DNA from 2 places in the Monashia sp. HAY1-2A genome. Region 1 is predicted to be linked to the other one. Evidence: riboswitches for the same ligand, from Rfam matches in the RefSeq annotation. Region 1 holds a riboswitch; the other holds the start of a gene.
What was found. A riboswitch is a leader RNA that binds a small molecule or an ion and turns the genes downstream of it on or off. The one in region 1 is predicted to bind S-adenosylmethionine.

Region 1 (5,043 bases):
GGCCTGACGCCGCGTGACCGAACACGTCGAGGACCCGGCGGAGGTCGCCCGCGACCCGGCGGAGGTCGCCGCCGACCCGGCGGAGGTCGCCGCCGACCCGGTGACGGCCGCCTCCGATCCCTCGGAGGAGAGCGCCGACCCGCCGCAGGACGCTGGGTCCCGCCGGCGGTGGGAGCGTGTCGCGGACCGGGCGCTGCTGGCGGTCCTGGTGCTCCTGCTCGCCGTCGTGGCCCTGCGCGGGCTGGACTCGACGCTCTACCCGGTCGTCGTGCTCCAGACGGCGGGTCCCCTCGCCGTCGTCGCTCTCCTGCTGCTCGCGGCGGCCGCGCTCCTCCTGCGTCGCTGGTCCGTGTCGGTGCCGATCGTCGCGGTCGCGGTCGTGGGGCTCGTCGTCGCGGCCCCGGCGTGGTCCTCGAGCGTGCACGCCACGGTCGACACCGACCTGACCGTCATGTCGGCGAACCTCCATGAGGGACAAGCCAACTCGCGTCAGCTGATGGACGCCGTGCGGCTGCACTCGGTCGACGTGCTCGTCCTGGTCGAGGCGACGCCGGAGTCCGAGACCGACCTCGACGACGCCGGTGCGCGCGCATTCTTCCCGCAACGCGTCGGTCGGGCGCGCGATGGTGTCGTCGGGACGCTCGTGCTCTCGAGGTACCCCCTGAGCGAGCGTGCCGACGGCGTCAGCCCGGCCGGTGACAGCCTCCAGCCGGACGTCGACGTCACGACGCCGGCCGGCACCGTGCGGCTTCGGGCCGTGCACCCGCCGCCGCCGTTGCCCGACCGCACCGACGACTGGCACGCGGCCCTGGTCTCGCTCGCGACGTGGGTGCACGCGCAGCCGACCGACCGACCGCTCGTCCTCGCCGGCGACTTCAACGCCTCGTCGGGCCACCCGGTGTTCCGGCGGCTCGCGACCGGGCTGACCGACGCCCAGGCGGCTGCGGGCCGAGGCTGGGTGCGCACCTGGCCGTTCGAGGGGCGGCGCATCCCGCCGTACGTCGACCTGGACCATCAGCTGAGCCGCGGACTGGCCGTCGTGGACGCGGGTCAGGTCGCGGTCAACCGGACCGACCACGCCGCCGTCTGGGCGTCCTACGCCCTGCGCACCGAGCGCTGACCCCCCGACGGACCGCCCGACCGACCGCCCGACCCCGCCCGACCGCCCGTCTCGCCGCGGGATCGCAAACACACCGAGCAGCTGCCAGGTGGTCCCTGGTATTCCCGGACCCACCTGGCAGCTGTTCGGTGTGTTACGGGGTGACGGGGGTCAGGGGGCGAGAGACCCGGCCCGGTTCACCAGGGGCGCTCGACCTCGACGTCGCGGGGGTCCGTGCCCTCGACCGTCCACCCGGCGGCCGTCCGGGTCCACGTCCGCGACGGCCCTTCGCCCACGAGCGCGGCCACGGCCGAGACGAGACGCTCCACGCCCTCGGCCGTGCTGCCGAGCCCGACGCTGGCGCGCACCGCGGTCTGGGGACGCTCGCCCCACGGGTCCTCGAGCAGCTCGTCGACGAGCAGGTGCGCACAGAACTTGCCGTCGCGCACACCGATGCCGTGCTCGACCGAGAGCACCTGCGACACGAGCGAGGGGTCGAAGCCGGACACCGTGAAGGCGACGACACCGACCCGGTCGTGGTCGTCGCCGAAGATCGAGAGCACCTCGACGCCCGGGACCGCCTCGAGGCCGGTGCGCAGCCGCTCGAGCAGCGCCTCTTCGTGGGCCTCGATGGCGGCGCGGTGGCGTTCGATCGTCGAACAGGCCGCCGCGAGGGCGATGGCCCCGATGACGTTGGGGCTGCCGCCCTCGTGGCGCGCCGGGCCCGTGGCCCACTCCGTGGCCGTCTCGGTGACCGTCCGGGTCGCGCCGCCGCCGGGCAGGTAGGGTGCGCCGGCGTCGAGCCAGTCACGACGCCCGGCGAGCACGCCGGCACCGAAGGGGGCGTAGGTCTTGTGGCCGGAGAAGGCCACCCAGTCGGCGTCCCACGCCGCGAGGTCGATGCGGCGGTGCGCGGACAGCTGCGCGGCGTCGACGGCGATCCGGGCGCCGTGCTCGTGGGCGAGACGGGCGAAGCGCTCCACCGGCCACACCTCGCCGGTGACGTTGGACGCCGCCGTCAGCACCACGAGGCGGTGCCGGCCCGGGTGCTCGGCGAGGGCCTCGTCGAGCAGGTCGAGCGCGTCGTCGGTGCTCTGGGGGATCGGCAGGCGCACCGTGCGCGAACGGCCCCAGGGCAACAGCGTCGAGTGGTGCTCGCTGCCGAAGACGAAGACCACGGCGCGGCTCGGCAGGGCGTGGGCGAGCACCGACCACGAGTCGGTGGTCGTGCGGGTGAAGACGACCTGGTCGTCCTCGCGGGCGCCGACGAACCGGGCCACCTCCTCACGCGCCTGCTCGTACCAGGCGCTCGTCAGCCGCGAGGCGAACCCGGCACCGCGGTGCACCGACGAGTACGTCTCGAGGGCACGGTCGACGGCGTCCTTCACGGTCTGGAGGGCGGGGGTCGACGCCGCGTGGTCGAGGTTGGCGTAGGCCACCTCGCCCCGGGTCGTGGGCACGCGCAGGTCCGCGCCGACGACACGCGGCAGGGCCTCGCCCTCGGCGACGACGCGGAGGGCTCGGGTGCGGACGACCGGGGCGGGGCCGCCGCCGCAGAGGGTCGTCGTGGTGGGAAGGGCCGACATGGCAGTGCTCCTCGCGAGTCCAGGGACCCACCCGGTGCAGGTCCGCGCTTGCCGACCTCGAGGAGAAACCAGCCGAGGACGGCCTGGTCGTCACCCGGAGCACCCCACCGCGGAGGAGGGTTGCTGGCCAGCGAGCCGGGGCTTGTCGCTGACACTCTTGACCTGGCGAAGACCATAGGCGCCGGCCTGTCCGGGTGTCCACCCAGCGGGCCCACGGTGTCGGAATCTGAGACTGCACCGACTCGCGCCCACGGCAACGGTCCGGCGAATCGGTCGTGGTGCGCGTGTGACGCGTGAGTTGAGAGGGACGCTGGCGTACGGTGCGACCATGGCGACACGTCCGTCCACCAGCCAGCGAACGAGCCCTGCCGCGGCCGCGCGCGCGAAGGGCTCGTCGTCGCGCCCGCCGGCGGCCCGCTCGACCCGTCCCGCACAGCGCAAGCCGGCCGCTGCCCGCAGGGGCCAGTCCAAGGGGCCGACGAAGACGCGGGGCGGCGGCCTGCCGTTCCCCCTCAACGCGGTGCGCAACACGTGGATGGGCGTCTCGCACCTGGCCGGTGGCGCGGTGCGCCGGGTCGGGCACAGCGCGGCCGACCTCGAGCCCGAGCACAAGCGCGACGGCATCGGCTTCGCCCTCATCGCCCTCGCCGTCGTCGTCGCGGCACGCGAGTGGTGGGGCGTCTCGGGCACGTTCGGCCAGGTCGTCCACGCCGTCTTCGCCGGCACCTTCGGCCGGGTCGCGTACGCCGTCCCGCTCGTGCTGCTGGCCCTCGGCCTGCGGATGCTGCGCGCCCCCCAGGACGAGGCCGCGACCAACCGCATCGTCGTCGGCACGATCACCCTGACGTTCGCCGCGTGCGGCCTGTCGCACCTCGCCGACGGCATCCCCAACCCGCCCGACGGGGCCGACGGCATGCGCGCCGCCGGGGGCATCATCGGCTTCCTCGCCTCGAGCCCGCTCGCCGCGGCCGTCTCCACCTACGGGGCGACGGTCCTGCTCGTGCTCCTCGGCGTCTTCGGCCTGCTCGTCATCACGGCGACGCCGGTCAACATGGTCCCGACCCGCCTGCGCCAGCTCAAGGCGCTCGTCATCGACCGCGGCACGCATCCCCACGGGGCCGACGCCGGGGACGGGGCGGAGGCCGACGCCCCGGCGGCCGCGCTCAAGCGGGCCCGCCGCAAGCCCGTCGACCTGTCCGAGCGCGACGGCGACGAGGCCTTCCGCCAGGCGGCGCAGAAGGAGGCCGACGACGCCCCCACCAAGCGGCTGCGCCCGGGCGAGAAACGTCCGACCGCGCCCGGCGTCCTCGCACCGCGACCGAGCGGCGAGAAGGTGATCGACGCCACGGACCCGAAGACCCACGGGGCCCCCGACACGAGCAAGGTCGGACCCAAGGCCGAGCTCGTGCCGCCGCCGATGTCCGAGATGCCGTCGCGCGTCGAGCAGCTGAGCCTCGGTGGGGACATCACCTACCGCCTGCCCGACCAGGCGATGCTCAAGCCGGGGTCGCCGCACAAGACGCGCAGCGAGACGAACGACGCCGTCGTCGAGTCCCTGACGAACGTCTTCGAGCAGTTCGACATCGACGCCGCGGTCACCGGCTTCACCCGCGGTCCGACGGTGACCCGCTACGAGGTCGAGCTCGGCTCGGGCACCAAGGTCGAGCGCGTCACCGCGCTGAGCAAGAACATCGCGTACGCCGTCGCCTCGGCCGACGTGCGGATCCTCAGCCCGATCCCCGGCAAGTCGGCCATCGGCATCGAGATCCCCAACACCGACCGCGAGAACGTCGCGCTCGGCGACGTCCTGCGCAGCCAGACCGCGCGCAGCAACGAGCACCCCATGGTCATGGGCGTCGGCAAGGACGTCGAGGGCGCCTACGTCATCGCCAACCTGGCCAAGATGCCCCACCTGCTCGTGGCCGGCGCCACCGGCTCGGGCAAGTCGAGCTTCGTCAACTCGATGATCACCTCGATCCTCATGCGCTCGACGCCGGAGGAGGTCCGCCTCATCCTCGTCGACCCCAAGCGCGTGGAGCTGACCGCGTACGAAGGCATCCCGCACCTCATCACGCCGATCATCACCAACCCGAAGAAGGCCGCGGAGGCCCTCCAGTGGGTCGTCAAGGAGATGGACCAGCGCTACGACGACCTCGCGGCGTTCGGGTTCAAGCACGTCGACGACTTCAACAAGGCGGTCCGGGCCGGCAAGGTCAAGCCGCTGCCCGGCTCCGAGCGGCAGATCACCACCTACCCGTACCTGCTCGTCGTCGTCGACGAGCTCGCCGACCTCATGATGGTCGCCCCGCGCGACGTCGAGGAGTCGGTCGTGCGCATCACGCAGCTGGCGCGGGCCGC
Region 2 (5,043 bases), on a different contig from region 1:
GGCGACGTCACCGTGGACCTGTCCGCGAAGGTCGTGACCCGGGCGATGGCATCCGGCGAGCCCGAGCGGGTCCGCCTCACGCCGACCGAGTGGGCCCTGCTCGAGGTGATGGTCCGCAGCCCGGGCAAGCTGCTGTCCCAGCGTCACCTGCTCACCGAGGTCTGGGGCGCGGCCTACGTCAACCAGCCGGCGAACCTACGCCTCTACATGGCGCAGCTGCGCCGCAAGCTCGAGCCCGAGCCGAGCCATCCGCGCTTCCTGCTGACCGAACCGGGCATGGGCTATCGCTTCCAGCCGTGAAGCATCACGACCCTCAGCCGCCCCGGGCGCTCCGGCGGTGACGGTGAGCACGGCGCCCGACGTCATCACTCGCCGCGAGGTGGACGACGGCAGGGGCACAGCCCCAGCACGGCCGCGGTCCGCTCGACCTGGAGCACGCTGGTGAGCGGGTGACCTGGTCGCTTCCTGCGTGGGTCGGGGCACATGCCGGCCTTGGTTGTCTCCGACGCAGCGCGGCGGGCGAGCAGGGGCTTGACGTTGACGCTGCGTCAAGGTTGGACGCTTGCCTCATGACCATGACACCAGCCATCGACATCGTCGGACTGACCAAGTCCTACGGCGACCACGCGGTGCTCCGGGGCGTCGATCTGAGCGTCCCGTCCGGCACCATCTTCGCGCTGCTCGGCTCCAACGGCGCCGGCAAGACCACCACCGTCAAGATCCTGTCGACCCTGCTCAAGGCGGACGACGGGACCGCCACCGTCAACGGGTTCGACGTCGCCACCCAGCCCGCGAAGGTCCGCGGGTCGATCAGTCTCACCGGGCAGTTCGCCGCCGTCGACGAGGTCCTCACCGGGCGGGAGAACTTGCTGCTCGTAGCTCAGCTGCGACGACTCGAGGACCCGGGCGGGGTCGCGGACGGGCTGCTGACACGGTTCGCGCTGACCGACGCGGCCCGGCGCAGGGTGGCGACCTACTCCGGCGGCATTCGCCGTCGCCTCGACATCGCCATGAGCCTGATCGGCAACCCGCCCGTGCTCTTCCTCGACGAGCCGACGACCGGGCTCGACCCGCAGTCGCGGATCGAGGTGTGGAAGACCGTCCAGCAGCTCGCCGGCCAGGGGACCACGGTGCTGCTCACCACGCAGTACCTCGACGAGGCCGAGCACCTGGCCGACCGGATCGCGATCCTCCACGAGGGCCGGATCATCGCGAACGGCACCCTCGCCGAGCTCAAGCAGCTGCTCCCGCCGGCCACGGTCGAGTACGTCGAGAAGCAGCCGTCCCTCGAAGAGATCTTCCTCGCGGTCGTCGGCCACGGCGATCCCGTCACGTAAGGACCCCGCGATGACCACCCACTTCCTCAGCGACACCTCTGTCCTGCTCAAGCGCTCGCTGCGCCACATCCTGCGCAGCCCGGACACCATCATCACCACCGCTATCACGCCCATTGCCATGCTGTTGCTCTTCGTCTATGTCTTCGGTGGCGCGATCGATGTCGGCGGCGGCAGCTACGTCGACTACCTGCTGCCCGGGATCCTGCTCATCACCGTGGCCTCCGGCATCGCCTACACCGCCTTCCGGCTCTTCACCGATGTCTCGACGGGCATCGTCGAACGCTTCCAGTCGATGCCCATCGCCCGATCGGCGCTGCTGTGGGGCCACGTGCTGACGTCGGTCGTGGCGAACCTCGTCTCGCTCGCGCTCGTCGTGCTCGTCGCGCTGGCGATGGGATTCCGCTCTGGCGCAGGGGTTCTCGCGTGGCTTGCGGTCCTCGGGATCCTGGTCCTGTTCACCCTGGCGCTGACCTGGTTGGCCGTGATTCCCGGGCTGACCGCGAAGTCGGTCGACGGGGTGAGCGGGTTCTCCTACCCGCTGATCTTCCTACCGTTCATCAGCTCGGCGTTCGTGCCCACCTCTGGCATGCCCGGTCCCGTGCGTTGGTTCGCCGAGCACCAGCCGGTCACCTCGATCGTCGACACCATCCGCGGCCTCTACGCCGGGCAGCCGGTCGGCAACGACGCCTGGATAGCCGTCGCCTGGTGCGTCGGCCTGCTGGTTGTCGCCCACACCCTCGCGAGGCGCACCTACCGCAGCAAGATCGCCTGACTCGGCGGGAGGCGACGACGGGTGGACACCGCGAAGCGCCATGACACCGCCGCGGCAGGAGAATGACGCCATGCTCACCATCAGCCAGCTCGCGTCGTACGCCGGCGTGACGGTACGCGCGGTCCGGCACTACCACGCCAAGGGGCTGCTGCCCGAGCCCGGGCGCGACCACTCCGGCTACCGGCGCTACGACGCTGCCGCCGTGGTCGAGCTTGTCAAGATCCGCACCCTGGCCGACGCCGGCGTACCTCTGTCGCGCGTGCATGAGCTGCTCACGGCACGGGACGAGGAGTTCGCGATGGCCGTCGAGGACATCGACCGCCGGCTGCGCGCCGAGATCCGCCAGCGCCGACGTCACCGGCAGCAGATCGCCAAGCTCGCGGCCGGCGAGAGCCTCACGCTGCCGCCGGAGGCCGTCGCGTACCTGGACCGGATGCGCCAGCTCGGGTTCAGGGAGCGGCTGATCGAGGTCGAGCGCGACAGCTGGATCCTGATCGCCGGCCAGATGCCGGATGCCGTGCCGGCCCTCATGGCCATCAAGCACGCCCAGATCGAACACGACGGGCTGCGTCGGCTGTATCTCGACATCGGAGACCTCGCCGACTGCGGGCCGGACGACCCGCGGCTGCCCGCGCTCGCAGACCGGGTCGCCGCCTTCATCGAGGCCGCGGCAGCCGAGGCCGTGGGCATCGAGGACGAACATCCCGTCAGCGAGGACCTGGTCGCCCTGTTGGACGCGGCGTTCGTCGAGTCCTTCCCGTGCGCGAACCACCTGCTGGAGCTCCTCGAGGAGCGCGGCTGGACGGGCTGGACCAACATCCGGCGCATGCACCCCGCGGTCTGACCCCCCCGCGGCATCGTCCGTCGACACCCGTCTTGCCGCGACCAGCGGGGATGCGTGTCTCGGCATGAGAGACCTTTTCCTATGGAACTGGTAGGTCTTGGCGTTGTCCCGCTACTGTCAGGACAGGTCACGAGATCCAGTGCCAAGCCCCGGCTCGCTGGACGGCAACCCTTCCTCGCGATGGGGTGCCCCGGGTGATGACACGGCGGCCGCCGACCGGTGGTCGCAAGCGCGAGGCTTTCTGCCTCACGTCTCTTCCGAGGACGACTCATGAACCACATGCTCACCGGCCGACGCCACGTCGACCTGCGGCGCGTGAGCAGCTCCCTCTGTCCCGCCTGAGCAAGTCCCCCGAAACGCGGCTGCGCGACGCCACGAGGATGTCCTGCTGCCCGCCATCGCCGCATCGCGTCTTCGCGCAGCGACTCGCGGACATGCCTGAACGACGTCGATCCGCGGCCGCCCGCGGACGCGCCTACAGGCTTTCCGCAGCCGGCCTGCTGACCACCTGCAGCTGACGCGGAACGCCCGCCTGCTCCCCGAGTCCCGGTACGGCACTCGCCTCGGCATGCCCTCCCGGCGCGCGGATCATCACGGCTGCCCTTCTGACCCAGCCGCCGGGACCAGCCCTGCCTCCGCCTGACCCGCCGACGCCACTTGCCCGTCCATTCCCGCAGAAAGAAGCACCGACATGAAGAAGTTCCCCACACGGATCCTCGCCCTTCCTGCCGTGACCCTCCTCGTTGCCGGACTGGCCTCGGCCTGCTCCTCCGCCTCCGGGGCCGAGCAGAAGGAGTCGGGCCCCGTCACGCTGCGCTACCAGGGATGGGCCAACTCCGTCACCCTCCCCGAGCTCGCCGAGGACCTCGGCTACTTCAAGGTCGTCAAGCTCAACTGGGTGGGCAACACCATCAGCGGTCCCCAGGACATCCAGTCCGCGGCGACGAACCAGACCGACTACGGCGGCGCCTTCGCCGGCGCGGTCGTCAAGCTGATCACGGCCGGCGCACCGGTCAAGGCCGTCATCAACTACTACGGCGAGGACGCGAAGACTTTCAACGGCTTCTACGTCAGGGCCGACAGCCCCATCCGGACGGCACGGGACCTCATCGGCAAGAAGATCGCCGTCAACACGCTCGGCGCGCACAGCGAGGCCGTCATCAACACCTGGCTGCAGAAGAACGGCCTCACACCCGACGAGATCAAGCAGGTACAGCTCGTCGTCGTGCCACCGAACGACACCGAGCAGGCCCTGCGTCGGGGTCAGGTCGACGTCGGGACGCTCGGTGGTGTCCTGCAGGACCACGCCGTCGCAGCGGGCGGACTGCGCCGCCTGTTCAGCGACTACGAGCTCTTCGGCGCCTTCAACGGCGGCCAGTACGTCCTACGCGACGAGTTCATCAAGGACCACCCGGACGCCGCCAAGGACTTCGTCACCGGCGTCGCCAAGGCGATCGAGTGGGAGCGCACCACCCCGCGTGAGCAGGTCATCGCCCGGTTCACCAAGATCATCGAGCAGCGCGGCCGCCACGAGAACACCGACAACCTCAAGTACTGGAAGAGCGTCGCGGTGACCGACCGCGGCATCATCTCCGACACCGACTTCACCCGCTGGGGCAGCTGGCTGCAGGAGAAGGGCTTCCTCAGCGGCAAGAAGCTCGACCCCGCCAGCTACTACACGAACGAGCTCAACGGGCTCGCGAAGGCTGGGTGAGCTCGGTGAGCACCCAACAACACCAGGGAAACCCGCCCACTCCCCGCATCTGCCTGCGGGGCGTCACCAAGGACTTCCAGGTCCGCCCAACCAAGGACACCCCGTCCGGCCGCGTGCTCCGTGCACTGGAGGACATCACTCTCGACGTGTCGGCGGGCGAGCTGCTCACCCTCGTGGGCCCGAGCGGGTCGGGCAAGACAACGCTCCTCGACATTCTCGGCGGGCTGAGCGAACCCACCGCGGGCGAGGTCCTCGTCGACGGCAGGCCCGTCGCCGGGCCGGGCCTGGATCGGGGCATCGTGTTCCAGCAGTACGCGCTCTTCCCGTGGCGCACCGCGCTCGGCAACGTCGCCTTCGGGTTGGAGGGGCCACAGTT

Region 2: linked by a shared signal. The riboswitch ahead of ACPYOM_RS11790 (putative leader peptide) and the one ahead of ACPYOM_RS04410 (aminotransferase class V-fold PLP-dependent enzyme) in region 1 are both predicted to bind S-adenosylmethionine.

The regions. Positions count from the first base shown of each region.
Region 1 covers NZ_JBNDHY010000018.1:2,029-7,071, reverse strand. The annotation lists gene ACPYOM_RS04420 (ribonuclease J) at 1-7, shown strand, start outside; gene ACPYOM_RS04415 (endonuclease/exonuclease/phosphatase family protein) at 14-1,120, shown strand; gene ACPYOM_RS04410 (aminotransferase class V-fold PLP-dependent enzyme) at 1,297-2,685, opposite strand; SAM riboswitch class IV at 2,725-2,848, opposite strand; gene ACPYOM_RS04405 (FtsK/SpoIIIE family DNA translocase) at 3,014-5,043, shown strand, end outside.
Region 2 covers NZ_JBNDHY010000068.1:2,136-7,178, reverse strand. The annotation lists gene ACPYOM_RS11810 (response regulator) at 1-300, shown strand, start outside; gene ACPYOM_RS11805 (ABC transporter ATP-binding protein) at 570-1,337, shown strand; gene ACPYOM_RS11800 (ABC transporter permease) at 1,348-2,109, shown strand; gene ACPYOM_RS11795 (MerR family transcriptional regulator) at 2,180-2,953, shown strand; SAM riboswitch class IV at 3,079-3,191, shown strand; gene ACPYOM_RS11790 (putative leader peptide) at 3,224-3,295, shown strand; gene ACPYOM_RS11785 (ABC transporter substrate-binding protein) at 3,645-4,667, shown strand; gene ACPYOM_RS11780 (ABC transporter ATP-binding protein) at 4,673-5,043, shown strand, end outside.